One region of the Peribacillus sp. NPDC058002 genome, then DNA from elsewhere that is predicted to be linked to it. Evidence: a T-box and tRNA genes for the amino acid it is inferred to sense, from the RefSeq annotation. Region 1 holds a T-box; the other regions hold tRNA genes.
The links. The T-box of region 1 lies ahead of argS (arginine--tRNA ligase). A T-box ahead of a tRNA ligase gene usually reads a tRNA of that ligase, here a tRNA-Arg.
Positions count from the first base shown of each region.

Region 2: it encodes a tRNA-Arg, which carries the amino acid that the T-box ahead of argS (arginine--tRNA ligase) is inferred to sense. The anticodon was not compared.
Region 3: it encodes a tRNA-Arg, which carries the amino acid that the T-box ahead of argS (arginine--tRNA ligase) is inferred to sense. The anticodon was not compared.

Region 1 is NZ_JBHVQU010000071.1:10,102-20,503, forward strand. Features, by position in the region: gene ACFVSH_RS13975 (zinc ribbon domain-containing protein) at 58-261, shown strand; gene ACFVSH_RS13980 (LysR family transcriptional regulator) at 331-1,197, opposite strand; gene ACFVSH_RS13985 (NADH-dependent flavin oxidoreductase) at 1,333-2,469, shown strand; gene ACFVSH_RS13990 (DMT family transporter) at 2,510-3,406, shown strand; gene ACFVSH_RS13995 (LysM peptidoglycan-binding domain-containing protein) at 3,438-4,847, opposite strand; gene desA (Delta(5) desaturase DesA) at 5,356-6,387, shown strand; gene ACFVSH_RS14005 (response regulator) at 6,481-7,026, shown strand; T-box leader at 7,094-7,311, shown strand; gene argS (arginine--tRNA ligase) at 7,346-9,025, shown strand; gene ACFVSH_RS14015 (SET domain-containing protein) at 9,107-9,484, opposite strand; partial or broken gene ACFVSH_RS14020 (CotH kinase family protein) at 9,548-10,402, opposite strand, start outside.
Region 2 is NZ_JBHVQU010000001.1:61,432-71,833, forward strand. Features, by position in the region: gene ACFVSH_RS00280 (sugar-binding transcriptional regulator) at 1-737, opposite strand, end outside; gene ACFVSH_RS00285 (glutaredoxin family protein) at 877-1,128, opposite strand; gene rpoN (RNA polymerase factor sigma-54) at 1,134-2,471, opposite strand; tRNA gene ACFVSH_RS00295 (tRNA-Arg) at 2,788-2,859, opposite strand; gene clpP (ATP-dependent Clp endopeptidase proteolytic subunit ClpP) at 3,149-3,757, shown strand; gene ACFVSH_RS00305 (HPr family phosphocarrier protein) at 3,854-4,111, opposite strand; gene whiA (DNA-binding protein WhiA) at 4,132-5,085, opposite strand; gene ACFVSH_RS00315 (gluconeogenesis factor YvcK family protein) at 5,153-6,139, opposite strand; gene rapZ (RNase adapter RapZ) at 6,129-7,028, opposite strand; gene ACFVSH_RS00325 (NUDIX hydrolase) at 7,071-7,529, opposite strand; gene trxB (thioredoxin-disulfide reductase) at 8,070-9,017, opposite strand; gene ACFVSH_RS00335 (tetratricopeptide repeat protein) at 9,122-10,402, opposite strand, start outside.
Region 3 is NZ_JBHVQU010000013.1:35,233-45,634, reverse strand. Features, by position in the region: gene sdhB (succinate dehydrogenase iron-sulfur subunit) at 1-432, shown strand, start outside; gene ACFVSH_RS04870 (acyl-CoA thioesterase) at 702-1,181, shown strand; gene ACFVSH_RS04865 (helix-turn-helix domain-containing protein) at 1,288-1,512, shown strand; gene ACFVSH_RS04860 (MarR family winged helix-turn-helix transcriptional regulator) at 1,735-2,178, shown strand; gene racE (glutamate racemase) at 2,189-2,992, shown strand; gene ACFVSH_RS04850 (GerMN domain-containing protein) at 3,296-4,375, shown strand; gene ACFVSH_RS04845 (hypothetical protein) at 5,203-5,412, shown strand; gene ACFVSH_RS04840 (XTP/dITP diphosphatase) at 5,381-5,992, shown strand; gene ACFVSH_RS04835 (metallophosphoesterase) at 5,995-6,507, shown strand; tRNA gene ACFVSH_RS04830 (tRNA-Arg) at 6,680-6,753, shown strand; gene ACFVSH_RS04825 (hypothetical protein) at 6,946-7,146, shown strand; gene ACFVSH_RS04820 (DUF2087 domain-containing protein) at 7,359-8,117, shown strand; gene ACFVSH_RS04815 (GIY-YIG nuclease family protein) at 8,136-8,492, shown strand; gene ACFVSH_RS04810 (hypothetical protein) at 8,822-8,995, shown strand; gene ACFVSH_RS04805 (YidH family protein) at 9,040-9,399, shown strand; gene ACFVSH_RS04800 (GNAT family N-acetyltransferase) at 9,852-10,127, shown strand; gene ACFVSH_RS04795 (hypothetical protein) at 10,148-10,318, shown strand.

The sequences.
Region 1 (10,402 bases):
GGAAGCTCCGGTATTTAGCGGCATTCATCATTTTAATAAATTGGGAGATGAAGAATCATGAGCGAAAAGGGTTGTATGAAATGCGGAAGCAATGATGCTGCCAAGAAGGATGTAGCCATGACAGGAACAGGCTTGTCAAAAATGTTCGATGTCCAGAATAATCAATTTACGGTTGTGTATTGCAAGCAGTGCGGATATTCGGAGTTTTATAATAGGCAATCATCTGCAGGCAGTAATCTGCTAGATCTATTCTTTGGATGATCACTGGCATGAAGAACCCCCTTTTTAATGAAAAGGGGGTTCTTGTTTTTTCTTCATCATGTCAGCTCATTACTCGATGAAATGGTCTTGAACGACTTTTGTAAATTCCTTTGCGACGGGTGAAAGGTGTTTAGATGATTTCATGACCAAGCCTATCTCCCGGGAAAGTTCCGGATTCAAGGGCAGTCTTTTGATGCGTTCGGGTTTTTCCGGTAAAGCCAGGTCGGGCATAATCGTGATGCCTAATTTTCCTGCTACCATTGAGAGCACGGTTTGATTGTCTTTAATGTCGTATGAAATGTTTGGTTTTATCTTGGCTTCCAGGAATCTATCTTCTATGAGTGTTTCACAGCCAGAACGCAGCATGATGAATGGTTCATCAACGAAGTTCTCAAGGTTAATTACGGTTTTCCCTGAAAGTGGATGGCCTTCGTATACGACAGCTGATAAAGGATCTGTTAGCAGATGGATGAATTCCGCGTTCTTCACCGGTTTTGCTGCAAAGCCAATGTCCACTGCTCCTTCTTCGATCCATTTTAAGATTTCCTCATATCCACCTTCATGGATCAGCAATTCGATATTAGGGTATTTTTCTTTAAAGGCAGAGAATAGCTGCGGTATGAATCTGGCAGTGAAGCTTGGAAAACTGCCAATAGTTATTTTCCCGATATCCATTCCATTCACAGCTGCAATTTTTTGTTCGATATGTGCAAGGTTGGCAGCGATTGCCCGCATATGTGGAATTACCTGCTCTCCCGCAGTCGTGAGAGTTACACCTTTTCGGTCACGCTTTAATAAAGTCACACCAAGCTCCGCTTCAAGCGCTGTAATGTTATGGCTTACTCCTGATTGAGTCAGTCCGATCCGGTCTCCCGCTTTCGTAAAACTTCCGTGTTCAACAACATGTAAAAACACTTCCAGCTGAAAAAAATTCATATGCCCCACACCTTTCTTGTAATAAATTATACATGAGAATCTATAATCCAAGTAATGAAAAACATTCATTTTACTTATGATGTGGCCGAGAATACAATAAAATCACAAATATAAAATACGAATGGGTGATGAAAAATGATGAAACGGAAATACGTGCAAATTTTTTCACCGTACATGCTTTCTAATGGAACGGTTCTTAAAAACAGGATTGTAGTTGCGCCGATGACCACTTATTCTGGTCAAGAGGATGGCTTGGTTTCTGACCAGGAATTGGCTTACTATAAAAGAAGGGCAGATGGGCCTGCGATGTTCATTACTGCCGCTGCCGCCATTTCCCCAGTTGCGACAAGCTTTCCCAGGCAAATGAAAGTGTATGATGAACAAAGTATCGCTGGACTCACACAGCTTTCAAAAACAATCAAATCAAAAGGTGCAAAAGCCATTCTCCAGCTTCATCATGGCGGAAGCGAGAGCCTGCCAAGCTGTACAGGCGGAGAAAAAATGGTTAGTCCGAGCGGAATCATTGCGAGCGTTTATAAAGAAATGGGCGGGGAGTATATTCCAAGGTCAATGAGCCACACTGAGATTCTATCCGCTCTTCAAGACTTTGGAAGAGCCACCCTCCATGCCATTCGTTCAGGATTCGACGGCGTGGAAATCCATGGAGCGAATGGATATCTCCTTCAGCAGTTTTTCTCACCCCACTCTAACAGGCGGAGAGATCATTGGGGAGGCAGCTTGGAAAATAGAATGCATTTTCCACTTGCCGTCATCTCGGAAGTGAAGCGGATCCGTGATCAATACGCAGACAAGGAATTCGTTATTGGGTATCGCTTCTCCCCCGAAGAACCGGAAGAGGACGGATTGAAAATGGATGATACAGCTGCACTGGTAGATAAATTGGCAACTCAGGGGCTTTCCTATTTACATCTTTCTGTTAAAAATGTCTGGTCCATGCCTAGAAGCGGATTGAACAGAGGATTGACAAGGACCGAAATTCTCCGCGATGTCATCGCTGGCAGGACCAGTTTCATATCACTTGGGTCGATTCATACTCCAGAGGAAGCAAATGCTGTGCTTGAGAAAAATATACCGCTTTTCGCATTAGGAAGAGAATTACTGATGGAACCGGACTGGGTCGCCAAAATAAAAGAAGGAAGGGAAGACGAGATCATGACGACCTTGCCGCGCGATAGCAGGTGTACATTAATGATTCCAGATCACATGTGGGCGAATATCATCACACGTGACGGCATGCCCGAGAAATGTTAGTATGAATGTAAAAAATGGGAAATTCTTGAGGGGAAATCATATGAATAAAATAGCACTTCTTCAACTGTCTCTAGCCATGACGATCTTTGGTTCTGTCGGTTTCTTTTCAGGACTATCAGGACTTCCTGCATTGGAATTGGTTTTTGTTCGCTGCATTTGTGCTGCCATTTTCTTATGTGCAGCTTGGATGATGACAGGACATTTCAAGAACGAAATATGGAATTCCAGAGAGGTAATGCTCATCATTTTCTGCGCGGTGGCCAACTTGTTGAACTGGATATTCCTCTTTAAATCTTTCGAACTGATATCGGTGACAATTGCCATTTCGCTTTATCATTTAGCGCCGATCATTGTACTCATTTTCGGGAGCTTCATCTTTAGGGAGAAAATGAGTTTATTTTCCATCCTGGCCATTTCACTTTGCTTCATTGGCACATTATTCATTATGGGAACAGATGGATTTCGATCATCGACCCCTGAATGGGAAGGGATCATTTATGGGATCATTGCTGCATTTTTCTATGCGGCAACCATGCTTTTAGGAAAGAGCATTTCAAAGACCAGTGTATACGCGACCACCTTTCTGCAAATGTTCATTGGATTTCTATTACTGATTCCTTTTGTCGATTTTTCAGTCTACACAACGCTAAAATCTTCCGAATGGTTTTATACGGTACTTACCGGCATCATCCATACAGGCGTCGTGTATCTGCTGTTTTTTAATAGTATCCGCCATTTGCCTACAAATGTAGTATCTTTCATGATTTTTGTCGATCCGGCAGTAGCCATCCTTTTGGATATTCTTCTTTCAGGATTTCAACCGGACAGGATTCAAATCTTGGGCATTACATTGATATTTATTGGTGTGCTCTATTCACTTAAGACGACAAGACCGAATGAAAAGGATGTCATGCAAAAAAGGCCGCACACAATGTGAGGCCTTTTTTCTTTATGGTTTTTCTATCAATCTATTGATTAAAATGATAGACATCCCAAATGTCAGTGGTTTCTGAGCCAAGGTACCAAGCAGATACACCGCCTAGATGATTTTGTTTGACCAGGTCAATACGGAGCTTCACCGATTTTTTATCTTCTATCCATATTTGATGCTTTTCCCCTTTGGAAGTATACTCCACGTAATTTTGCTGCGCCTTTTTATCCCATACCTTTTTAAGTTTGTGAGATGAAATGATTTTGTTGACTTCAGTCATGGTACGGTCATGACTTTTCACTTTTTTGGTCGATAAATCGGTTACCCATTCCCTCGTATAAAATGGTACAGCCAATATGATCTTATGGGCAGGTACTTCTTTCATTAAAAGCTTCGTTCCTTCTTTGATCCAAGGTAACGAGGAAACGGACCCGGCTACCGGGCTCCCTCCCCAATGCTCGTCATAACCCATTATGATGATGTAGTCCGCTATTTTGCCAAGTGCTTTCCTATCCAGACTTTTTGACCAAAAAGGGTCTTCATTTTCTCGGGTGACATCCACGGACACTTTAATTCCATGCGGTTTTAAGGCTTTTTTTAGTTCGCCTATGAAAAGTACAAAGTCCTTCTTGCTTTTTGGATCGATGTTTTCAAAATCTACATTTATTCCATCACTTTTAGTTTTAACAAGTGAATCACGTAAAGCTGAAACTAATTTCTGGCGATTTTTTGTATTGCCTAGTACAGAATCAGTTAAAACAGGGTCAAATTGATTACCGATAAGCTGCCAAACTTGTTTTCCTTGTTTATGGGCGTTTTGGACGAATTTTGCATCCGCAGAAACGGAAACGAAATTACCGGAATCCTTCAGCGTATAGGAACGGGGAGATACTACATTTAAATTAGGTTGTTTCATTTGTTGGGTGTAGTTTTCTTTCGATCCATTATGCGTCCAGCCCATGACGATAGGTTTTTGCGCCTTTTTTTGAAGCTGGGATGTCTTTACCCATCCCTTTTTACCATCAAGCAATTGAACCTGGTAGTAATAATCAGGAATCTTCAATTTTTGGCCAACTTTAAGGGTAACCGTATGTAATTTGTTTAATTTTGTCAAATCACTTGTGGTTACCTTATATTTAGTGGAAATCTTCCACAATGTATCTCCTGATACAACCTTATGGATCTTATATTTCTGGGGGATCTTCAGGTTTTGGCCAATATTTATTTCGGGTGAAGTTAATTTATTTTCTTTTTGTAGCTCACTTAGTGAAACACCATATTGATTTGCTACTTTCCATAATGTGTTTCCAGCCTTTACTTTATGGATAATAGGCCCCGCGGAATCTCCGACGGAAGTGGAAATGACGGGAAACACCTCGCCCTTTTTTAAGGGCTTTAATTGAGTGGAACCTAACTTAGGAGAACTAAAAACTTTTGTATTGTCCACTTTAACAGAACCTATGTAAAGGGTTTTGCTTGATGAATGACCACTGGGTGGATAGAGACATATACAAAGAAGGCTTAATATAATAAAACATCCAAAGAATTTTTTCACAATGATTTTATTCCCCTTTGTAAAATTTAACTTTACTAGTTTACTATGGAGAATCGCTTTAAAATAGAGGTACATTGTGGAAAGGCCTTATATAGGAGAAAATAGGGAATCTAATTCCGATTCTGTATTGTTGTTCCACTCTATGGTAGGACGAATTATTTTGCTTACTGCTGGACTGGTGGCCTGATATTGATAGTCCCGTTTTTCATGATAACGAAATCCTATACATATGAACAGGTTAATCAGTTTTTACTGGTTGGCCTTTTTTTACGCTTGCAGCTGAAAATGACTTGTACATGACATTTGTCATCTTCTAGTCATGACACCTGGTACTAATAAATTCATGCTGCTTTCTTTATAATATGAAATAACGACAAATAAAAGGAAGTGCAATTGAATAATGACCTTGCAAAATACGAAAAACTTGAGAAAACAAATTGCTCCTTTTGAACAATCAACGACAAAGCAAAGTATATGGCAGATCGTCAATACCTTGGGGCCATTCATTATTTTATGGTACCTAGCATATATAAGCCTTTCCGTTTCTTATTGGTTAGCTTTAATTCCAGCTGTGTTTGCTGCTGGTTTCTTGACAAGGATATTCATCATTTTTCATGATTGCACGCATCATTCATTTTTCAAAAACCGCCGTGCGAATAGAACAGTCGGTACGATCATGGGTGTTTTGACTTTATTCCCGTTTGATCAATGGGGACATGAGCATTCTGTGCATCACGCAACAAGCGGCAATTTGGATAAGCGAGGGACGGGGGATATTTGGACCCTTACGGTGGATGAGTATTTGGCTGCACCGCTTAAACTTCGTTTTGCGTATCGTTTTTATCGCAATCCATTGGTTATGTTTGGTTTGGGGCCCATTTATGTTTTCCTTCTTAAAAACAGATTTAACCGTAAAGGTGCTAGAAAGAAGGAAAAGATGAATACGTATTTGACGAATGTAATAATCGTCGCTTTAGTGGCATTGCTTTGCCTGGCAGTAGGTTGGCAGTCGTTCCTTCTGGTACAAGGTTCCATCTTCATGATTTCTGGTTCAGTGGGCATTTGGCTGTTTTACGTCCAGCATACATTCGAGGACTCTTACTTCGAAGAGAATGAGGAGTGGGAATATGTATTGGCGGCAGTGGAAGGAAGTTCTTTCTATAAGCTTCCAAAACTGATGCAGTTCCTTACAGGTAATATCGGTTACCATCATGTTCACCATTTAAGTCCAAGGGTACCTAACTATAAATTGGAAATGGCGCACAATAATACAGAGCCTTTAGAGAACGTTCCAACGATTACTCTTGCGACAAGCTTGCGCTCACTCCGTTTCCGTTTATGGGATGAGGAATCCAAGAATTTTGTTAGCTTCAAGGACATTAAATATTTAACGAAAAAAAGTGTTCCCGTTCAAGTGAAATCTGAACTGTAACGTTCATGTATCATTCCAGACTCCCTTAATAATCCTTGGATTTGGGGGAGTCTTTGCTGCATATAAGGAACTCGATAAAGGAGAGAACTTAAAATGATTCGAATTGTCATTGCAGAGAATCAGCAAATGCTGTTAGAGGCAATAAGTTCTCTACTCAATCTTGAAGAAGATATAGAAATTGTCGGGCAAGCCAGTAATGGAGAAGAAGCGATGGCCCTTGTACACCAATTACAGCCTGATGTGTGTATCATGGATATGGAGATGCCTGTAATGAGCGGACTTGAGGCAGCAGAAGCATTAAAGTCATTTGAATGCAAAGTCGTCATTTTAACGACATTTCGAAGGACTGGTTATTTTCAACTCGCATTGAAAGCTAATGTAAGTGGTTATTTATTGAAGGATAGCCCCGGTGAAGAGTTAGCCTGCTCGATTCGCGGCATAATGGACGGCAAGCGAATATACTCCACAGAACTTATAGACGGGTCCCCCAGCAATAATGACCGGGAAATGGGAGTGTTAGGGCTGTTAGCCGATGGTCAATCCCAGATGGAAGCGACTAATAAGCAAAGCGGCACAATAGGGACAGTAAGGAAATGTTTTTCGACCATCAAGGATAAAATGAAGTTACCGGCTGGTTAGGATTTGTTTCTTAAATCCTGTTGACACGTTTTTTTTAATTGTGTACGATAGATTAAATTATAATATTGAAAATTCTGTGATGAAGAGAGTAGTTCATGACGAAATGGAAAGCGAGTTAGGGATGGTGGGAGCCTAATGCAGGACGGATGAATGAAGCGCACTTTGGAGAAATTTCTTGAAACGTTTAGTAGGGAACATCGGGGAGTCACCTCGTTAACAATGGAAAGTGGTCACAATTGTGGCAACTAGAGTGGTACCACGGGAATTCATGCTCTCGTCTCTTATTTAGAGGCGGGGGCTTTTTTGTTTAGGAGGGAAAATGTCGATGAATAAGCCAATTGCAGAATTGATTTCAACTGCTTTGAACAATGAAATGCAAGCAAGTGAAATAGAGAAATTAATGGAAAAGCCTAAATTGATGGAGTTAGGTGATGTCGCCTTTCCGTGCTTTACTCTTGCAAAAAAATTCAAAAAATCACCTCAAGTGATTGCGTCTGAAATAGCCCAACAATTAAACAGTGAGTTGCTCCAAGAAGTGAACGTTGTGGGTGGTTATCTGAATATCTTCGTCAATCAGCAGCTGGTGACGGAAAACGTGCTGCAAACGATATTAAGGGAAAAGGATCAGTATGGTTCGGTGCAGCCTGTACAGGAAAATGTCGTGATTGATTACTCATCCCCGAATATCGCCAAGCCTTTTTCCATGGGGCACTTACGCTCAACGGTCATAGGGAATGCACTGGCTAACATTGCCGAAAAAAATGGCTACGATGCCGTCCGAATCAATCATTTAGGAGATTGGGGCACGCAATTCGGCAAGTTGATCGTCGCGTATAAGCTGTGGGGCGACAAAGAGGCAATCGAGGCTTCGCCGATTCAGGAATTATTGAAAATCTATGTGAAGTTCCATGAAAGAGCTGAAACGGACGAATCGTTGAATGAACAAGCGCGCGCAAGCTTCAAGTCGCTTGAAGATGGGGACGAGGAAGCACTGGCTCTGTGGAAATGGTTCAGGGATGCGTCTTTAAAAGAATTCGAGACGATTTATGATTTATTGGGCATCTGTTTTGATTCCTATGCCGGCGAAGCGTTTTACAATGACAAAATGGATGCTGTTGTCGGGGAGCTAAAAGAAAAGGGCTTGCTTACCCTATCCGAAGGTGCCTATGTCGTGCAATTGGAAGATATGCCGCCTTGTTTGATTACAAAAACCGATGGGGCGACACTTTATGCGACGCGTGATTTGGCTGCAGCCATGTATCGTAAAAAACAGTACGGGGCGAAGAAAACATTTTATGTTGTCGGAAACGAACAATCCCTGCACTTTAAGCAACTTTTTAATGTCATTGAAAAAATGGGGTATGGATGGTCAAAAGATTTGCAGCACGTAGCATTTGGCATGATGCTGAAAGACGGCAAGAAAATGTCGACACGTAAAGGGAAAGTCGTGCTGCTTGCGGATGTATTGGCAGAGGCAATCGAAACTGCGAAGCGCAATATTGAAGAAAAAAATCAAGCGCTTGAACAGAAGGAACTGGTTGCAAGACAGGTTGGTGTCGGAGCGGTCATCTTTAATGATCTAAAAAATAACCGCATGAATGATATTGATTTTTCATTAGAGCAAATGATGAATTTTGAGGGAGAGACGGGTCCATATGTACAGTACACATATGCGCGAATTTCCTCATTGCTTGAAAAAGGTGAATTTAAAGAGCAGTCCCTCACTTTTGAAGCTTTAGGAGAATATGCGTGGCCGGTCATCCAGCTGTTGGAGCAATACCCGATCATTGTCCAAAAATCATTTGAACAAACCGACCCATCACAAATCGCGAAATTCAGCTTGCATTTATCGCGTGCATTCAATAAGTATTATGCACATACCAAAATCTTAGTTGAAGATGAATGCAAACAAATGAAGCTCTCATTCGCTTTTTCCGTGGCGGTTGTATTAAAGGATGCGCTAAGTTTATTGGGAATTTCAGCGCCGAATAAAATGTAAGTTCAAATATCCCTGCAAAAAAGAATCCATTTCGACCTTTCGAAATGGATTCTTTCAAAATAAAATGGAAGCAAAAAACGCCTACTCGATGACATCGAACCATAGCGGGGATTTATCATCAGGTTCACCATTGTAATTGATCGTGATTTCCTCACCAGCCTTTATATCTTTATGTGCATAAAAGTCTATCGTTAAATCTTCAAAATTATTATCGAATGTCGCATTTGGAGTGTATGAATGATTGAATAGTGAACCATTTCCTAAGGCAATGGCAGTTTCATCATCATCTCCCCAATAGAAACAGTGATGAAAGAGTGCGGTTTTCTTTAGATATTTCCATTCATGTTTGGGTGAAATGATGATAGGTGATACCTCAATGAGTTCATCTTTTTTAATATCCCTTGTAGCATATACTCCCCTGCCATACTTCCCCGTATTTTTAATGCAGATTGGTGACATGGAAGCAACTCCCCTTTTTTGGTCTTGTTTGGCTATCAGTTGTGTCGTGGCATTTTTTTCATCTAGGCTACCAAGGTGTTTATTTAAGTAAGCACTGCGTTTGCGAATGAATTCGAAGGTGAATTCCGGTTCCTTGTCGAATAGATCAATCTTATTCTTTTTATATGGATCATGAAGGATGTGGGGGCGTATGCCCTGGTGCAGTGGTAATACTTTATTTTCTATATACTTCACAGTAAATGTGGTTTCTAATGTTTCAACCAAGAGGTCTTTGTAGAACTTACTGTATTCCGGAACCTGCAAGAGCAGATGAATAAGGTGGTTTGTCTTTTTTCCTCCGATAGGGACATATGTGTGCTCCATGATCCCTCCATTGACTTTACGTCCCCAAGTGGCATCGTAATCCCAAGGAATGATTTCAAATAACTTCGTTTTACTATTGCGGTATAGTGCATAGTTATGAGTGAAACCGTCGTTATTCATGGTGCAAACGGCTCCAACCAGCCAGCGTAAGTATTTATGGATATCAAGATGTTGCGAGACTACTTCAGGAAACTTTGCAAGTGGGGTGGTGTTGATTTTTTTGATCAATTCGATTAGATATTCATCATCGGCGGGTTTGCCAAACGCTTGTATATAGCCTGACGTAAGGGAGTCTTTCGCTATCCCATCCCTTTTCAATGAAAAGTTGGCATCATTGTTGACAGCATAATAAATCGGGCCGGCAGGAAGTCCTCTTTTTTCTAAAAAAACTCCATCGACGGAATCCAATTGTAAATACACACCTTTAAACGTGCCATTTCGGATTAGGTTGATGTGTTGGCTATGAGGGGAAAGGACACCAAGGTCTTGAAAGAAATCGAGTGAGAGTTTATTGCGAATGAGGGAAGGATCTCTGTATTCGGCATTGAGATGGAT
Region 2 (10,402 bases), on a different contig from region 1:
GCCATGGCATCACCGATTCCATGAATGATCATATCGGCAGATTTAATTTGCGAAATCACTTCTTTAATTGCAGGTTCCTTCTGAAACGAAGCATAAACCTCACCGCTTAATTGATCGGGTACATATAACACTCTGTATGAAGCCTGTGCCTTCTGTGCCATTTTTTCGACAATCGTATTGGCCTGATTCTGCACTGCTTCACCGATTCCCCCGCGGGCAGGGACAAATATCAATTTCTTCGACGCATCATCAGGCGACAACGAATTGGCCACTTCGGCCATTGTCGATCCGCCAGTGACCGCAATGATATTCTTTGAGTTCCATTCCCGTTTCATACGGTTTGCACAAGCTTTACCCAATTCTTTTTTCACCCATGGGGTCTCATCACAATTTCCTGAGACGATAATGACCTCATCCACTTGTAACAAATCCTGCAATTGCCGTTCCATTATGTCTATACCCATTACTTCACGCATTATTCCTTCTAACTTATCCAGGATTTCAATCCCTTCATCAGTCAGCGTCATGCCAGAGCTGAATATGTTAACTAGGTTCTGACTTTTCAGAAAATCAACCTCGCCTCTAAGCGTCCGTTCTGTCAAATTAAGGCTCACGGACAGACTGCGCCTTCCAACCGGCTGCATCATTTTGATATAACGCAGGATATCATATCTTTTTTGCATAACCAGAAGGAAATCTGGTAATAATTTTCTTTGTACCTCGAGTAATGTACGCATATTTAAAACTCCTAAAAAGTTAAGTTGGACACTTATTGTCCCGCGTAGTCATTTTTTGTCCCACTTAAAACAAAAAAATATTCCTGCTACATATTTTATTCTAGCAGGAACGGAATGTTTCTTCAAATGATTTGAAAAATTATTTTTCCCAAAGCCTATTTAGAGCTGATTTATCAACATTTCCAAATTGAACGATATCATCTTTCCATTTTACGACAGGAATCATCAGCCCGAATTTCTCTAGCAAATCATCATCGGTATGGATATCTATTTCCTTATAGCCTATGCCCGACTCCGCCTTCACTTCATTAAGTACCTGCTTGGCTTTATCACATAACGGGCATTTATCCCTACTATATAAGACAAACGCATTTGATTCCAAACCACTCATCCTTTTCAATCATATCTTTTTCGTTTAGATGAAGAAGGGATCCCTAATTGTTCCCGGTATTTGGCAACGGTTCGGCGTGCCAGGATAATTCCATGCTCTTCTTTCAACCGTTCTGCCAGATCTTGATCCGAAAGCGGCTTTTGTTTATTTTCCCCATTGATGGCTGCCTGCAGGCTCTTTTTTGCTTGCATGCCCGACATATCCTCATCAAGGCCGACTGATTGTAAAGAAGTGGTGAAAAATATCCGCATCTCTATCGTGCCAAATGGTGTCTGAACGTATTTCCCTTTAACCGCCCGGCTTACTGTGGACTCATGTATACCAAGTTCGTCAGCTATTTCTTTCATCGTCATCGGCTTCAAATAGTTCAGGCCATGATGAAAGCACGCCGGCTGTTTTTCGACGATGCACTGAATGACCTTCAATATAGTTTCCTTTCTTTGTTGGATTCCTCTGGAGATCCATTGGTATTCCTGCCACTTATCCTGGATAAACCGTTGGACTCCCTGATCCTTATGGCTCTTCATTCGGTTTAAATACCCTTTATCCACATTAAGATTGGGTGTGTTACCATCATAATTCCCGACAAGCAGCATGCCATCCCGAACTTCCACGACAACATCCGGCACTATATAAGAAGGCTTTTCCTGAAAAAAGAGTGAAGCCGGACGCGGGTTCAACGTCTGGACATAATCAAAGACTTCTTGAATCTCCTTCATTGTAACACCGATTTTCTTACTTAGGTCTTTCCAGCGCTTTTCAGCAAAATCGAGGAAATGATTTTCTATGATCGATTCCGCCAGCAGGTTCTCCCCTTCTGCTTTCACCTGAAGCAAAAGGCATTCTTGAAGGTTTCTCGCCCCAATGCCATGCGGCTCGAGTTCCTGTAAGAACGAGAGACTCTCTTCCAAAGCGGCCGGAGATATGCCTGGGACGCATATATCATCCAGCTGTGTCCTTAAGTAACCGTTTTCATCAAGGTTATGAATTAATAGCAGCATTGCCTTCTGCTGCTCACCTGAAAACTGCTGGTGATTCACCTGGGACATGATATGCTGTTCAAGCGATAAAGTATCTTCACTGATCTGTTCAATCCAATAATTGGCATCATACGTATTTTTAAGAGTCCGTTTACCCTTTTTCCGGTCAAAAGTTGGCTGAAATAAAGAAGCTGTTGGCTGATCTATTGACAGTAATGGATTCTCCACCATTTTATTTTCTAAAAAAGCCGATAGCTCCTGCGAGGAGTATTGCAGCAATGTAATAGCTTGCATAAGCTCCTGGGTCATTGCCATCTTTAATGTTTGCTGTTGAAAAAGTCCTGCTTTCATATTCATACTCATCGATTCATCCCTCCCCTACTCCATTTTACATTATCAGGAGAAAATTCTACACAAAAACCCATGAAAACGCTTACGATTTTTTTCTGAATAGTTTATTTGTTTTAAATACTATATGTTAGAAATGCAAATTTAACAACTACTTTTATTGAAAAATCACCATTTTTCAATAGTGTGGGCGAATATTTTCAAGACGGGAATGACATTACAGGATTCGATGGAATATTACGGAAAACGAGTGAATTCGCCAAAAATCTTAGGGGACACTTAAAAATGCCCAATAAAAAATCCCCCACTTTATTAAGCAGAAGATTGGTAATGCCCTCGGCAGGAATCGAACCTGCATTTCAAGCTTCGGAGGCTTGCGTTCTATCCGTTGCACTACGAGGGCGTAATAGAAAATATTTTTTTAACAGACTTCATTATATGATAGAATCCCCTTCTTTGCAAGGGTTATCAGGTTTAAAACTTCGGCTTTTGGGTATTATGGGTAATATGGAAATTCATCCCTGTGCGGCATAATAGATAAAGTAATCCATCGGGAAGGAGCCTTAGCCAGAAAATTGTCGAACAAATTATTCATTATAGGGTTTGTTTTGTTTGACCTAAATTGACCAAAAAGTGTATCATACATACATAAAGAATTTAAATGATTCTCTTAATCGAAGGAGGAAATGAACATGAATTTAATTCCTACAGTTATCGAACAAACAAGTCGTGGGGAGCGCGCCTACGATATTTACTCCCGTTTATTAAAAGACCGGATCATTATGCTAGGAAGTGCAATTGACGATAATGTTTCCAACTCTATTGTTGCTCAATTACTATTTTTAGAAGCAGAAAATCCTGAAAAAGATATCACTCTATACATCAACAGCCCTGGCGGGAGCATCACTTCCGGTATGGCCATTTACGATACTATGCAATATATCAAACCAAATGTATCCACAGTATGCATCGGTATGGCCGCTTCCATGGGCGCTTTCCTATTGGCTGCTGGCGAAAAAGGCAAACGTTATGCGTTGCCAAACAGTGAAGTCATGATTCACCAACCGCTTGGAGGAGCTCAAGGTCAAGCTACGGAAATTGAAATTGCGGCCCGCCGTATCCTTCACTTGAAAGATAAACTGAACCAAATCCTGGCAGAACGTACTGGTCAACCTATTGAAGTCCTTCAAAGAGATACGGAGCGTGATAACTTCATGACTTCCGAAAGAGCACTTGAATATGGCTTGATTGACAAAGTCATCACGCGCAGCATCCTTGATGACAAAAAAGACTCTAAATGATTATGCAACAAAAGGCTCCGGAGATCGCCTCAAGCGACTTCCGGAGCCTTTTTACATGATAAAAGAAAAGGATGCACTTTTAGGCATCCTTTTCTTTTAACCCTCTTGCTGAACGAACTCTTCCAATGCCTCTAACGCTTCTTTTTCATCGCGTCCTTCGACGATCAACTTCACGGACACGCCAGAACTGATGGCAAGGCTCATTAACCCCATTATACTTTTTGCATTCACTTTCTTTCCTTCTTTTTCAAGAAAAACATCTGAATGAAAGCGGTTAGCTTCTTGTACAAAAAGAGCCGCCGGCCGCGCTTGCAAACCCGTCTTCAATTTTACCTCAACTTGTTTTTCCACCATCTTGATCTCCCCTGTTAGCTTTATTTTTTCGCAGCAATAGCCTCTCCCCCACGGAGTCTGTCAGCTATTTCATCAATCTTTCGTAATCGGTGATTAATCCCGGACTTACTGATGGTTCCCCCGGATACCATTTCCCCAAGTTCCTTTAAGGTTATATCCTGAAACGCTACCCTAAGCTCCGCAATTTCCCGAAGCTTATCCGGTAATATGCTTAGCCCTACCGTATCCTCGATATAATGGATATTTTCGACCTGGCGCAATGAGGCCCCGATCGTTTTGTTCAAATTGGCTGTTTCACAATTCACAAGCCGATTCACTGAATTACGCATATCACGGACAATCCGTACATCCTCGAACCTTAATAAAGCTGAATGGGCGCCAACTATGCTTAAAAACTCGGCAATTTTTTCGGCTTCTTTCAAATAAATGATGTACCCTTTCTTGCGTTCAAGTGTCTTGGCCTTCAAGCCAAACTTATTCATTAGCTCACATAAGGCATCATTGTGCTCTTTATAAAGTGAGAAAATCTCGAGGTGATAGGAAGACGTTTCCGGATTATTTACCGAACCCCCCGCAAGAAATGCACCTCTCAGATAAGAACGCTTACAGCATTTCTTCCCAACAATTGTATCGGATATATCATGGAGAATTTCAAAGCCATCGCCTAAAATTTCCAAATCGGTTAAAACCCGTTGCCCTCCGGATGACATCCTTACAATATATACATTATTCTTTTTAAGCTTCATCTTTTTACGGACCAACAGCTCGACCTGGACCTCATAACTTTTTTTCAGCAGCGTATAAATCCTTCTGGCAATCGCAGCATTTTCAGTTTGAATATCCACAACAAGCTTCCGATTAGAAAATGAAAGGGATCCGTTCATCCGGATAAGCGCACACAATTCCGCCTTACCGCAGCAATCCTTTCCCTCTAATGTAGTAAGCTCTTTTTTCGTTTCTGAAGCAAAAGACATCCATTTCACCCCCAATCGAACGCAGGTAATCTATTTTTATCAATCAAAAAACCGGCCCCGCTTATATCTACGGTATTATGGGGCTTTTAGTTTCATTTATAAGCATGTTATAAAGCAAATCCGCCACTTTTTTCGTGTCATGGCGTATTACATTCCCCTCATAGCTGAAAATGCGTTCTTGTATGATTTCAAGACCCATCCGTTTTAAACTTTCCACATCATACATGACCGGTTTGGCATATTCAGCCTGATAGCGTTGCTGAATCTCGGTTGGTATTTCTTCATTGTTAACAAGTATCCTGTCAATATATGCATTCCCCATATGGTCATATATCGCTTTTATATGATCGCTCGCACTATAATCCAGCGTCTCGCCGGCTTGTGTCATCAAATTGCAAATGTACACCTTTTTAGCCTTGGAACGGGCAACCTCTTCTCCTAGGCCAGGGACAAGTAAGTTAGGCAGAATGCTAGTATATAGACTTCCTGGACCTATGACAATAAGATCTGCCTGCTTGATTTCCTGGAGAGTTTCACTGAGCGGCTTTATATGATGAGGAGACAGAAAAACTTTTTTTATTTTCTTTCCTGAGAAGGGGATCTTGGATTCTCCTGTAACAATCGTTCCGTCATCCATCTCCGCATGGAGAACCACACTTTGGTTGGCAGCCGGAAGCACTTTACCTCGGACATTAAGGAATTTGCTCATTTCCTGGATCGCATGGACGAAATCGCCTGTCAACGAAGCCATTGCCGCCAGTATCAAATTCCCCAGCGAATGCCCGGACAACTCATTTTTACTCTGAAAGCGATGTTGAAACATTTGTTCAACAAGGGGCTCTACATCCGATAATGCAGCCAGCACGTTACGAATATCACCCGGAGCGGGGATATCCATATCCTCGCGAAGGCGGCCTGAACTGCCACCATCATCAGCTACCGTAACGATTGCCGTAATATCCACTGGATGCTTCTTTAACCCTCTCAGCAAAACGGGCAGGCCGGTTCCCCCTCCAATGATCACAACCTTAGGTTGTTTCTTATTATTTAACATCTGCTTTCCCCTTACTTTTCTCGATATCGCGATGTGATACTTGAACCCTGTAATCTTTTTTGAAGTGGTTTGAAATATACTCCGTCAACGCTACCGAACGGTGCTGACCGCCTGTACAACCAATCGCAACAACAAGCTGTGCCTTCCCTTCACGTTTATAATATGGAAGCATGAATGCAAGCAGATCGGTCACTTTTTCCAAGAACTTTTGCGTCTCGCTCCATTTTAAAACGTAACTCGACACTTCCTGTTCCAAGCCAGTCCTTGGTCTCATATGGTCAATATAATATGGATTGGGCAGGAAACGCACATCAAACACTAGGTCGGCATCTATGGGCAGGCCATGCTTGAACCCGAACGACATGACATTGACTGTAAAGCCGACACTTTTATCGGCAGAAAATTCCGAAGCGATTTTCTCCCTCAATTCGCGCGGTTTCAGTTGGGAAGTATTAAAGATCAATTGAGCCCTTCCCTTCAATTCGTCCAAAAGTTCCCGTTCCATTTTAATGCCTTCCAATGGCCGTCCTAATGGAGCAAGTGGGTGGGTCCTTCTCGTTTCCTTATATCTGCGTACCAGGGAATCATCATCAGCTTCAAGAAAAAGGATTCTTGGTGATACTGCAGCAGTATCCGTTAAATTATCCAGTGCAAGAAATAAGGAATCAAAAAACTCCCTCCCCCTTAAATCCATGACAAGGGCCACTTTATTCATCTTATTCCCGGAGTCCTTCATTAACTCCAAAAACTTTGGCAATAACGTGGGCGGCAAATTATCGACGCAAAAAAAGCCGAGGTCTTCAAAACTTTGAACCGCCACTGTCTTACCCGCTCCGGACATTCCGGTAATGATGACCAATTGCGTTTCACTCATCTGCCCTGTACTCATAGTTTCTCCGCCCCCATGTATATCTTTTTTTATATTTAAAAATTAACCTGGATCCAATCGGTAAGAAAGCAGCTTAAATTCAGGCGTATAGGTAAATGTTCCATAGATGATCCCACTTCCATGAACCATATAGTCAAGGATGTGAAAATCACCTTCGGCCATCATCAGCTTTTTAACATCTTCAACCGGATGCCAGCTAAGCTCCCCTTCTTCACAAACATCCACATTTACACCATCGGAATCCGTTGCAAAGAAAGTGAACATCATCCATTCTGACAAAACTTTATCTCCGTCCTTCATAATGAAGGTGAAAATACCTTTGATGGAAGGGTTTTTTAAATAAACACCCGTTTCTTCGCGATATTCCCTAATGCAAGCATCGCGTACAGATTCCCCAGGTTCCATCTTGCCGCCTGGAGCTACCCACCATCCGCGTCTAGGCTTTTTCAATAAGAGGATTTGATTATCTTTTATCAATACACAGTTTGTGACACGTTGCACGTTCTTCACCTCAATTGGCTCTGCTCGACTATAGAAACTTTCCCCCCCATGTTGGAGAGATTCAGTTTATATCCTTAAACCGCCGCTAGATATCCATTTGGCGATTTACAAATGCTAATAGTTCAAACAAGTTGTATTTTTTCATCTTCTTACCATTATGAAAGATTATGTTTAGTATATCTTATCATTATACTATTTTTGAAATGAGCTAACAATAAAGTAAACTTCCTGCATTGGGGGAATATTCATTCGCAAAGAATCACATAGGTAAGCCTTTATCCTGCTTAACTCCTATTCTTCTCCACTTTCGCTGCCTAAATGCAAAGGGCTAGCTTATTTCACATTAAATACCACCTAAAAATTGGAACCAAGGATATAGTCTCAAAGCAGGAAAACAAAAAAAAGACACAGAAACTCAATCTGTGTCCTTAAACGTTTATAATTAAAGGGGGTCAACTTCTACCCATACTATACCCAATAATTATTTCATGCGTGTTACAACGTCGTTAAAACGGAATTACGATTATATATTCTTGAAAATCAAGCCTTTGGCTGCAATTTTTCTTGAAGCTCCTCAACAAAATGCTGAGCGGATTGAGCCGCAATGCTTCCATCGCCTGTAGCTGTGACGATTTGGCGCAATGTTTTTTCACGAACGTCACCAGCAGCAAAAATACCAGGGACGCGTGTTTCCATCCGATCATTCGTTTCAATATAGCCTGTGGAGTTCAAGATGCCCAAGTCCTCAAATGGTTTAGTTAGCGGAAGCATTCCGATATAAATGAATACACCGTCTGCGTCCATCACTTTCTCTTCTCCGTTTTCAGTGGAAACTAGAGTGACACCGCCGACTTTGCCGCCTTTTTCATTGATTTCCTTCAAAGTATGATTCCAGATGAAGTCAATTTTTTCATTGGCAAATGCACGATCTTGAAGAATCTTTTGAGCACGAAGTTCGTCACGTCTGTGTACGATCGTCACTTTTGAGGCGAAACGGGTTAAGTACACACCCTCTTCAACAGCAGAGTCTCCACCGCCGATAACGAACAGTTCTTTTTGCTTGAAGAAAGCACCATCACAAACTGCACAATACGATACACCGCGGCCGCCCAATTCTTTTTCGCCTGGAACGCCGATTTTCTTGTATTCGGCACCAGATGAAATGATGATTGAACGTGCTTTGAATTCCTTGGAACCGGATTTGATCGTTTTATACTCTTCACCGTCAATGATTTCCTTAACATCCCCATAGGCATACTCCGCACCGAATTTCTTTGCATGGTCAAACATTTTCGTTGAAAGTTCAGGTCCGAGTATCGTGTCGAATCCAGGATAATTTTCCACTTCTTCAGTATTTGCCATTTGCCCGCCCGGTACTCCGCGTTCCAACATCAATGTTGAGAGGTTCGCACGTGATGTATAGACAGCAGCCGTCATCCCTGCAGGACCAGCTCCAATAATAACAACGTCATAAATTTTTTCAGACATGTCTTCACTCCTCCATATTCCATTACAAATGGAACCTTCACTACGAGTTAGTGTTCCCTACCTATTATCCTATATAACAAATAATTTTTCGTCCAAATATTTGCTCATCCCAGTAAGTTTTCCACCAACTTCACGTACTTCGATAAGGTGGACACCGATATGAAATGTTTGTCTGCTATTGCCTGTTTGCTCACCTTCTCATTTTTAAGCTGATTCCACACGTACTCCACAGCAGATGCCCAGCCTGCGGGATTATTTAACTTCTGCTCGGATTTCACCGCTTCGATGAAGACGGAAAACCACATTAAATAGAGCCCGGCTTCATTTAATTGTATCGGTTGGAAATGCCGATATAATAACTCGGCTGTACGATCGGCAAAATCAATCGGTGTTAATTGGCGATCTTTAGCAGGAACTTGAACAAGTTCGGCATAATCACGTTCCAAATCAGTGAAATTCTGATTTAGGTTAAGGACCTGGTTTTTCAATAGCTTCTGTTTATGAACCGAATGTTTCAGAAGGAAAATGGCAAACAGCCTTTCCTCGATGAATTCACTTTCCAGCCTTTTTGTAATAGAAGGAAAGTGATGTTCAAAACCATCTGAAGTTGCATTCATATCTCCCCAAGGCTCCATGCCTTCCTTTTCCGGGTTCATTTCCACGACCTTTTTCCATGCCTTTTTGGCAGACTGTTCATGACCTAAGTGGTAAGCGGAAATGGTAAGCCAATAGTAAAAGGTTCCATCTCCCTCAAATCCTTGCTTTTGGAGTCCTTTCAGCCATTTATATGCAGAAGCATAGTTTCCGATCAAAGCGAAGGTCGCTCCAAGCTTGAAACGATGTTCGGATAGCATCGGCCGAATCTTATCCAGCATCTGTATGAGCTCTTCAACCTTTGCTTCATCCTGTTGATAATGATGAAAAACGACAAGGTTACAAAGCGCATGCAGGTTTCCCGGACTTTTTTCCAATACCTCATCAAGTGTTTCAAACGCTTCATTTACTTGACCAAGATAGAAATAGGCAAGTGCCAGGTTATTATAAGCGGACCAGTAATCCTTGTACTCTGCAATCGTTTCTTTCAGGACTTCGATTGCCTTCGGGAAATTGCCTGATTCCAGGTACTCACGGGCTTGTTCCTGTTTGGTAATGAGCCCATCATGCTTAAAGGGGTTTTCTTCTGATTCATCCGACTCAAAAGTTATCAGTTCAAGCAGATCCTCTGCGTCATCGCTGAACTCCCCGTCTTCTTCTTTATCAAGATAAGCACTGGCGTGACGATAAGCCTCCTTGAACATGCCTAAGTGGGCATAATTATTCGCCAGGAAGTAATGACATTCCGACATATAGGGATCCATCACATCCAAGATGTTCTCCAATAGGTT
Region 3 (10,402 bases), on a different contig from region 1:
GTCGATCGCAGCCGTATGTTCGACTCATTGAAAAAGGTAAAAGCATGGATTCCTATCGATGGAACTTACAATCTTGGACCAGGACCTCGTATGCCAGAAAAGAAACGCCAATGGGCTTACGAATTATCTAAATGTATGACTTGCGGTGTTTGTTTGGAAGCTTGTCCGAACGTAAACAGCAATTCAGACTTCATTGGGCCACAACCATTATCCCAAGTTCGTTTATTCAATGCACATCCAACAGGTGCAATGAACAAAGCTGAACGTTTAAATACGATCATGGGTGATGGAGGGCTTGCAAACTGCGGTAACTCGCAAAACTGTGTGCAGTCTTGTCCGAAAGGCATTCCATTGACGACTTCAATTGCCGCGTTGAACCGTGATACTACGATCCAACAATTCCGTAACTTCTTCGGCAGTGATGAAGTTTAATAAGTAACATGAAAGAACCTGTATCTTATGATATGGGTTCTTTTTTTATTGTTTTACGCACGTTGACTTGGTTGGGAATCGATTGCAAAATATAAACGATCGATAACTGGAATTAAAGTGTAATTGCGGCCCAAGCCAACGGTGAAGGATTTGATTAATGAAGTGAGCTTGATAAAATTAACCTGCTTCAATAGAAAATCCTTTTCATTATCGTTGTTTTCTTATAAAATGAGTGAATAGTCATTCAATTCAGAAAGGGTGTGCACAAGTTGGGCAGAATATCATATATCGATAATATAACGGAGTGGATCAATGATTTTTCTTTTAAACATGAGATTAAGGTCCGCTTTTCGGAAACTGATATGTTTGGGCACTTGAATAACACGATTCCTTTTACTTATTTTGAGGAAGCTCGGATTGAGTATTTCAACAGTATGGGGTTCATGAAGGATTGGGCCTCGGCTGAATGCGGTGAGATGCCGGTTGTTGCAAATTTACAGTGTGATTACCTGAAGCAGGTGTTTTTCAATGATCAGTTGACAATCCATGTGAAAGCTGACCATATCGGAAATTCTTCAGTGGACTTACATTATATGGGGGCCAAACAAGATGGCTCAATTTGTTTAACGGGCAGGGGGACGATTGTGCAAGTCTCAAAGGACACCGGAAAGCCCGTACCTTGGACGGAAGAGATGAAACGATCGATGTGGCATACAGAGCTGAACAATCCTAAAAATATTTCCATTTAGACAAGTAAAAGAGTCACTCCATTGCCCCAGCCGACATACTATATCTTGACTAAATAGACACCCACTCCGGGTTTTATGCTGGTGAAGGCAAGGAGGGTAACATTACTTGAAGGAGAACGAATTCACTCATAAGCCACTACTCACCAAAAGAGAAAAAGAAGTATTTGAGTTACTAGTACAAGACAAAACAACAAAAGAAATCGCAGGTGAATTGTTTATTAGCGAAAAAACAGTTCGAAACCATATTTCGAATGCGATGCAGAAGCTTGGAGTTAAAGGACGTTCGCAGGCAGTCATAGAACTCCTTCGTATGGGAGAACTTAAGCTTTAATGTGTTAACTCTTAATACGTAAGCCTTAAAAATAATTTCTCTCCCGTTTATTGGCAGCATATAAGGAAGGGCAAAGCAACCTGGTTGTTTTGACTTCTTTGGATGCTGCTTATTTTTATGTATGGGGTTTCATAATGCTTCCAGGCAATCAATCTTGAAAATCATTTCACTTTCATCCAAAATGGTAGTATGATAAGTTTCATGAAGTGGGGAGCTGTGTATATGGATGAAGAGAAGCAGGCGGCATATGTAGCCGATATCGAGAGGGAATTGCGCTATGTATCGACGTGGCTTAAACAAAGGGGAAGAGAAATTCTCCATGATTATAAAATTACCATTCCTCAATTCGTGGCTTTGCAATGGCTTTTTGAATCAGGCGATATGACGATTGGCGAATTGTCCACGAAGATGTTTCTCGCCTTCAGCACAACGACGGATCTGATTGACCGCATGGAGAAACATCAGCTTGTTCAGCGTGTCAGGGATGAAAAGGACCGGCGTGTGGTTCGAATTCACCTTCTTGAAGAAGGTGAACGGATTATCGAAGAAGTAATTAATAAACGGCAGCAGTACTTGAGTGGCGTGTTAGTCAATTTTAACGAATCTGACATCAGGTCCCTCAAAGGGATTCTAGCAAAACTACATCTAGAAATGAAAGAAAAATGAGGCGAGTTTTTTGAAACAACCGATAGGCATCATTGATTCAGGGGTAGGCGGCTTGACAGTAGCTAAAGAAGTCATGCGTCAGCTTCCAAATGAAAATATAATTTACTTAGGTGATACAGCAAGATGCCCTTATGGGCCGAGGACTAAAAAAGATGTCCAGACCTTCACATGGCAGATGACGAGGTTCTTGATGAAGAAGGATATAAAAATGCTGATCATCGCTTGCAATACGGCGACTGCAGCTGTATTGGACGAGATCAGGGCAATACTTCCGATTCCTGTGTTGGGTGTCATTCATCCAGGGGCAAGGGCGGCATTGAAAGTTTCTGAGTCCTTGAATATTGGCGTAATTGGTACGGAAGGCACGGTAAAAAGCAAAGCTTATGACGACGCGCTTGCTTCCATCAATTTCGATGTGAAAGTAGATAGTTTAGCATGCCCGAAATTTGTCCCGATCGTGGAAAGCGGGGAGTTTCAAGGGGGTATCGTCAATAGGGTCGTGGCACAAACCTTGAACCCGTTAAAGAAAACGAAGATAGACACATTGATCCTTGGCTGTACCCATTATCCACTGCTGGGGCCTGTAATCTCTTCCTATATGGGGGACGAAGTGCAAGTCATTTCCTCTGGTGAAGAGACGGCCCGTGAGGCAAGTGTCATTTTGGATTACTATAAATTAATCAATAAAAGCAAGCTCCGTCCAGTTCATCGCTTTTACACGACTGGTTCAAGAGATATGTTTGGTTCCATCGCGTCGAGCTGGCTCGGTATTCATGTCAATGACATCGAAACAATTAAAATTGATCACTTATAAGACTTCCATTTGGAAGTCTTTTTTTTCGGAAGGGGCAAAAATATATTGTTATGTAAATAGCTGCAAGCCAGGATGGATATATCGCTAGAGAAGATGAAGCCTAGATGGGCTTTAATTTAAGGGATAAAAAGGGAAAGGGGATTCGGGTGTTCCAATCAGGATTTCCTGAAATCCCAATGAAGCTGACAAAAATGCAGCAGTACGGGCAAGTTGCCCAGCTCCATTTCAGAGAGAAAAATAATTGGTCTATTTTCCCCCAGGGCTCGTATAAATAGGAGTACAAACTGTCCTAGGAGTGATTTTATGTCCAATAAATCAAAAGTAACAATGGTTGTGACCATTCTGGCATCTTCTTTTTGGCTCTCGGGCTGCGGATTATTTGGCGGTGAAGAGAAAAAGGAAATTGATCCACCAAAGGATGTTACATTAGTCGAGGATGAATCTTCATTGAAAGAAAAAGAAACGAATGGTGAGGAAAAGCCAGCGGCTGATGGAGAAGAAGGCGCTGTTGAATCGAAAACGGTGAAGACGGAGTTATATTTAATTGATAAAAGCGGGTATGTGGTTCCACAGACATTGGAACTTCCTAAATCGGAGGCTGTAGCTAAACAGGCCCTTGATTACCTTGTCAGTAACGGGCCAGTCACGGATAAACTTCCAAATGGGTTCAGGGCCGTCATTCCTGCCGATACCCAAATAAGCGTGAACATTAAAGACGGAGTGGCTGTGGCGGACTTTTCGCCGGAGTTCAAAAACTATCAGAAAGAGGATGAACTTAAAATCCTTCAAGCCATTACATGGACCCTGACACAATTCGACTCGGTCGATAAAATCCAAATGAGAATCAATGGGGAAGATATTTCCGAAATGCCGGTCAATGGCACACCGATAGATGAAAATATCTCAAGGTCGTCAGGAATCAATATCGATACGAGTGACGTAGTCGACATTTCCAATACAAAAGCACTGACCGTTTATTATGTAGGCGGTGACGAGGAGTACACTTATTATGTTCCGGTGACGCGCAGGATCAGTGAAACGGTGTCTGATAATGTAACAGCCGTCATTAAGGAATTAACGAAGAGTCCTTCGGGTTCCAGCCTGCAAACAGGGTTCATGAGTGATGTAGCTTTACTTGACGAGCCTAAAGTGGCAGAAGGTAAGGTCAGCCTCAACTTTAATGAAAATATCCTTGGAAGCTTTAAAGAGAAAAAGGTATCACAAGAAGTCCTTGATGCCTTGGTTCTTTCTTTAACGGAACAGAAAGGAATTGAAAGCGTTGAAGTACAAGTGCAGGGCAGCGCTGATGTTCTTAATGAAGAAGGAAAGAAATTATCCGAACCGGTGGTACGTCCAGAGAAAGTCAACACTGGCAGTTTTTAAAGAACGGAATAATATTAGAAATAGCGCAATGAGGCAGCCTGAAGCTGTCTCTTATTTTTTTGCCTCCAGAATTGAATTACCACCCTTTTAGAGCCCCTGTCGTATAAAACTTAATTATTGCTTTAGATGAGAACTAATACCCCTGTCAGGCAATTTCCCGTATCGTGAGAAAGTTTTTACATAAATAAATTTTTAAAAGGGGAAATTACTTTTAATAATGCGATAAATGGGGGGATATTCTGGATCTAAAGGTAATTCAGGCTGTACACATGTATGTTTTAATCATTATGAATACAGGATTCACGGTACATGTACTGCTCCTTCCCAATATCTTGACCGCATCTCAACGCGATGCTTGGCATAATGAGTGTTGTTCCCTGTATCGTTTGGACCCTATTTATTTTTTATATTTATAAAAAACTAGATAAAGAAGATATAAACGCTTTTCTAAAAAATGGTCTACACCTTTAAGTGTTAAAAAATCATGGACCCCACTGCAAAAATCATCGTGTTGGAACAGGAAAAGAAACCTTTATATGATTTAGAAGTTAGAGCAGTATAGATAACAATGATATGGAAAAAATCGAAAAAAGGTAGAAATAAAAGTTAAGGAAGATATTTTGAAGACATTGGAGACAGGGGGGAATCAATACAGACCTTTTTAACATCAGTGAAAAGGCATACAGATACCATGTGAATAAGTGGGATAATAAAATTATTAATTCCTTTGATAAGACTTCAATAAATAACATAAAAGTTAATATCCATAATAGTGAAAATTACAAACGTTAGATTACAAGTTTCGGCTTATTGCAGATGAGGGAGTTGTGTTAGACTTAAGTTATCTGGATGATGCAGCGGCCTTTTTTATCGTGAAAGGGAGCGCTGAATTCTTCCGTTTGGCACTGGAGAAGAAGTGGCTTTTACATATAACGAGTTACAGCGGATTCTTTCTTAGCCGCCAAAAGCTTCATGCCGATAAAATAAAAAAGGGTGAAATGAAAAATGAAGACAGTAATCATTGCAACGAAAAATAAAGGGAAAGCCAATGAGTTCGAAAGCTTATTCTCTGCAAAAGGATATGAAGTCAAAACACTTCTCGATGTACCGGGTGCTCCGGATGTTGAGGAAACTGGCACGACTTTTGAAGAAAACGCGATCCTGAAGGCAGAGGCCATTGCCCATCAGCTGGGCCACTTTGTCATTGCTGATGACTCCGGATTGATTGTAGATGCATTGGAGGGCCGTCCTGGCGTATATTCTGCGCGCTATGCTGGAGAGTCCAAGAGTGATGTAGCAAACACGGAAAAAGTCCTCCGGGAGCTGAAAGGCGTACCAAAAGAGGATAGAACGGCGAGATTTTATTGCGCATTGGCACTTGCGTCACCCAACCAGGAAACGATTACGGTATCAGGAACGATGGAAGGCTTGATTACAGAACATCCTTCTGGAACAAATGGATTCGGTTATGATCCAATCTTTTTTGTTGAGGAACAGGGCAAAACAAACGCCGAATTGACAAAAGGGGAAAAAAACAAAATCAGCCACCGTGCCAACGCATTGAGGGCTCTAGATGAAAAACTTGATCTATTTCTAAAAAGGGAAGAAGGAATATGACGATGAAAGTGCTAATAATGAGTGACAGTCATGGCTTAACTCATGAAATCAGCATGATTGCCGACCGTCATAAACAAGAGGTTGCTGCCATGATCCATTGCGGTGATTCAGAGTTGGATAGAAATGACCCTCACATGTCGGAATTCTTAGCCGTTCGTGGGAATTGTGACTATGATTCAACATATCCGAATGATATTGTGGAGAGTATCGCAGGCAAACGTTTCTTCCTTACGCATGGACACCTCTATAATATAAAAATGACCTTGATGAACCTTTCATATAAAAGTGAAGAGACAGGGGCGGATATTATTTGCTTTGGCCATTCCCATGCTGCAGGCTCAGAATTGATTGACGGCAAGCTCTTCATCAACCCGGGAAGCATTAGGCAGCCGCGAGGACGAAAAGAGAAAACCTATGCCATTTTGGATATCGGAAATGACCAACTTGAAATCATCTTTTATGACCTTGAAGGAAAAATCGTTGAGGGACTAAGAAATGCTTATCAAATGGAATGACTTCATGTATAATGAACAGGAAGCGTTTTTCCCCGCTTCCTGGTTCATAAAAAAAGAAAAAACTTTTTTTGAAAAACCGTTGACTTTCTTTTGATATCCTAATATAATAAGAAGTGTCCTAAGGGAACAGTTAAGGTATTACATAAGTTTTACCGCAACTCATATCATAAACGTCTCAGTAGCTCAGCTGGATAGAGCAACGCCCTTCTAAGGCGTCGGTCGGGAGTTCGAATCTCTCCTGGGACACTAACTAAAAAAGCCAAAACCTTCCAAGGTTTTGGCTTTTTTTACTTTTTTGGCTGTATAAAATAACGAGGGTAATTTCGATTCGCATCCTTTTATAATGTTCGTATAACGATAAGAAGTTTTTTATTTCATATTTATCGCAGGTGGATGATCCTTTTATGTCGAATTTGTTATAAATAAGGAGATGTTTAAATGAATAAAGATAGATTATTCAAGTTCATTCAAACTTCCACTCGGGGCAATTTTTTCTCAGTCGAAATAACCGAAGATGGAACTGAAGTGGTCCAATTAGCCAAGGAGTTAGAAAAAGAAGGAAGAATCAAGTTGAGGGAATGCACACGTAAAGAACAAGGTGTTTATCTGGAAGGAATACTTAAGTTTGTGCCTAGCTAATACTTAATGAGCTCTGACGAAGGACAAATACTATGCTCCATAGAAAAAGGCATCCATGATCGGGTGCCTTTTTTCTATTTCCAATCAATGTATTTTTTTATGATTTCACGGTTGCTGGAATTATAAAAAAATCAGGAAAAACATTGACAAAAAGCAAACAAATTAATATTATGTTTATTATATTATAAACTTTATAGGGAAGTGTTTGTTTTATGAAGGACGCTGAAATATTTTGGAGCGCGACTCAGGATGAGCTTAAACAAGGGTATATAGAAGGTGAGAATAAATATATTTGTTTGCTGTGCGGAAATGCAATTGAAAAGGGGATCGTATACCCGGAAGATGGAGTTCTTTATGAAGCGAAGAGGTATATGGGAATTCATATTGAACATGCACACCGCTCCGTTTTCGATTACTTGATTGATCTCGATAAAAAACTTACAGGTCTCACGGACCATCAAAATCGCCTTCTTCGCCTTTTTTACCAAGGGAAGAATGATGCTGAGGTTCAGGAGGAAATGGGGATTGGGAGTCCTTCCACCATTCGGAACCATCGCTTTGTGTTGAAGGAGAAAGAGCGTCAGGCTAAGTTGTTTTTAGCCCTGATGGAACTTTTGAAAGATAAAGATGAACATGCGCCGGCATTTATCCCGCTTCATCAAAAAGCAAGGATGGTCGATGATCGTTATAACGTTACCGAGGATGAAAAGGTGACTGTACTGAAAAAATACTTCCCTAAAGGCAGTCAGGATGCATTAAAGTCTTTCCCGCCAAAGGAAAAACAAAGGCTGATCATTCTCCAAGAAATTATTATGAACCGTTTTGAAAAAGAGCGGAAATACGAAGAAAAAGAAATCAATCAAATATTGGGTGCCGTTTATCCTGATCATGTTCTATTGAGAAGATATTTAATAGAATATGGATTCTTGGATAGAAAGCCTGATGGAAGCCAATATTGGCTGAAGAAATGATGACTGGAGGCATGAAATATGGATCGTAAAAAAGAATTGAAGCAATTATATAAAGAAACGAAAGTAGAAGCAGGTGTATACCAAATAAGAAATAAGGTAAATAATAAAGTCTTTATCGGAAGCACCAGGAATTTAAAGACGTTGAAGGGGAAACAATTTGAATTGGAAGTCGGAACAAACACGAATAAAGTGCTGCAAGGTGAGTGGAACGAATATGGGAAAGAGGCTTTTTCTTTTGAGGTACTGCAGGTAATGAAACCGAAAGAAACAGGTTTTTTTGATGCTAAACGGGAATTGAAAAAACTTGAAGAAGAGTGGCTTGAAAAAATACAGCCATACGAAGAACGGGGATACAATAGAATGAAATCCAACTGACTTGTATGCAGCCTTTAGAGATTCTGAATGATTCCCGGCTCCTGTGATTGTTGTCCTTTTACACGAATTACTAAACTTGCACAAAGGAACTTCGGGTCTGGGTGGGAAGAAAAAAATAAAAGAATACATGGATAAGGATAATAAAAACGGCTGAATTTGGGCGTGTTCAAACAGGGAGTCATTTATGGCTCCTTTTTTGCGTGAAGATATTAAGGGATCTCACTTGTTGTTAGTTTTTAAATGGTTTAAGCTAGTAATGAGGGAACTTTTTAAAATAAGGGGAAACCCGTGGGGGACCTTCACTAAATAATTAATTTTAGGAGTTGCGAATGAAAAAAATAGGATGGACGATAACGGGGATAGGGACAATCGTTGCGCTGGGGGCCTTTCTTTATCCTTTGAATGTTATTGATAAAACACTATGTATATATTTATTACTTGGCGGTGCAGGGCTAATGTTTGTCGGGTCTATGATCAGGGCTTTTCGGCTGCTGAAAAGGTGATTGATTTTTAAGGTTGAATAAAATTGTGCGATTAAGGTGATGACATGGAGAAAGACCAATTGAAATATGCGCAGCAGCATCTGGCTAATGAGCGCACCTTCTTAGCGTGGATAAGAACGGTGATTGCGATAGTGGGGGTTGGTTTTCTTGCGACAAGCCTGCATTTTACGATCGGTGTGCATCGGGATGCCCGGATTGATCTGATCAGTATCGTGCTGGGGATGTTTGCATGTGCATTGGGCTTTGTGATTACAGTTCTGGCGACATTCGGATATCTTCAGAAGAAGCGGCAAATCAATGAAGGAACGTTCCGGCCTTCAAGTGCGCATGTAATTCTAATCGCTGTTTTTATGGTCATATTGTTATCGATGATCATTTTATATTTTGTGTTCATAAAATTTTAAAAACTGCCCTAACCTAAATAGGGCAGTTTTTTTAGTATCATCTATTATATGCTTATTCTTACATCACCACGGGAAGATTTATACCATTAAGTAAATGCTATCAAAAAACGAAAGCTTGAAAAACACTGTATTTCAATTTGGGTTTGAAAGAGTAATAAAAACCTTTTAAAAGAATTTCATTCAGTATTTTACACGTCAGCCATGGGAAAGCTTAGTTTTCACCGGAAGGGAATATCAGCTGCAAGGAAAAGGTCGATCAAGTAATGTCTTTTGCCTTCCTTGAAAAAATATGAACAGCCATCATCAGTTTGTGAATAAACTTAACATGGTCAACGCTAGCTTTAAAGCTTTTGGAGGAACTTTACTTTATTCAATTTCGATTACGTTTTAATATTTGTTTAATTTCCGTTTTGTGAGATATGATAAAGAGGAACTATAAGGAGGTCATCAAGATGGTGGATATCAAAAAAGGTGAAAGTTCTTTTTTTGTCGAAGAATCTGGTGAGAAACTAGCGGAAATCACATTCTTTAAATCAGGTGATGATGAAATCACGGTGGATCATACTGTTGTTTCTGACAAGCTTCGCGGGCAAAAGGTAGGAAATGCCCTAGTTGAAAAGGTAATAGGATTCGCACGGGAGGAAAAACTGAAAATTGTTCCGGTATGTTCTTTCGTTCAAAAACAATTTGAAAAAAATGCAGAATACGAGGATGTATTGGCTAAATGAACTAGAGGGCTGACCAGGGGATGAGTAATATCACCTGTGTTCAGCCCTCTGTCATTTTTTTAGATGATCTTCACCCCCGCTATTTGGGAAAATCATTACCGGTGACTGGCATCATGTGGGTAGTGCGAGGATATTTCGGTGGGGAAGTTAAATTTAATGGGATGGTTGATATTTTAAAAATTAAAAATTGAAAAAACTTTTTTTGTAGAATGTGGTCATGATAGGTATGTAAGCGTATACAACAAATCTTTCAATTTGGAATTATCAAAAAATTT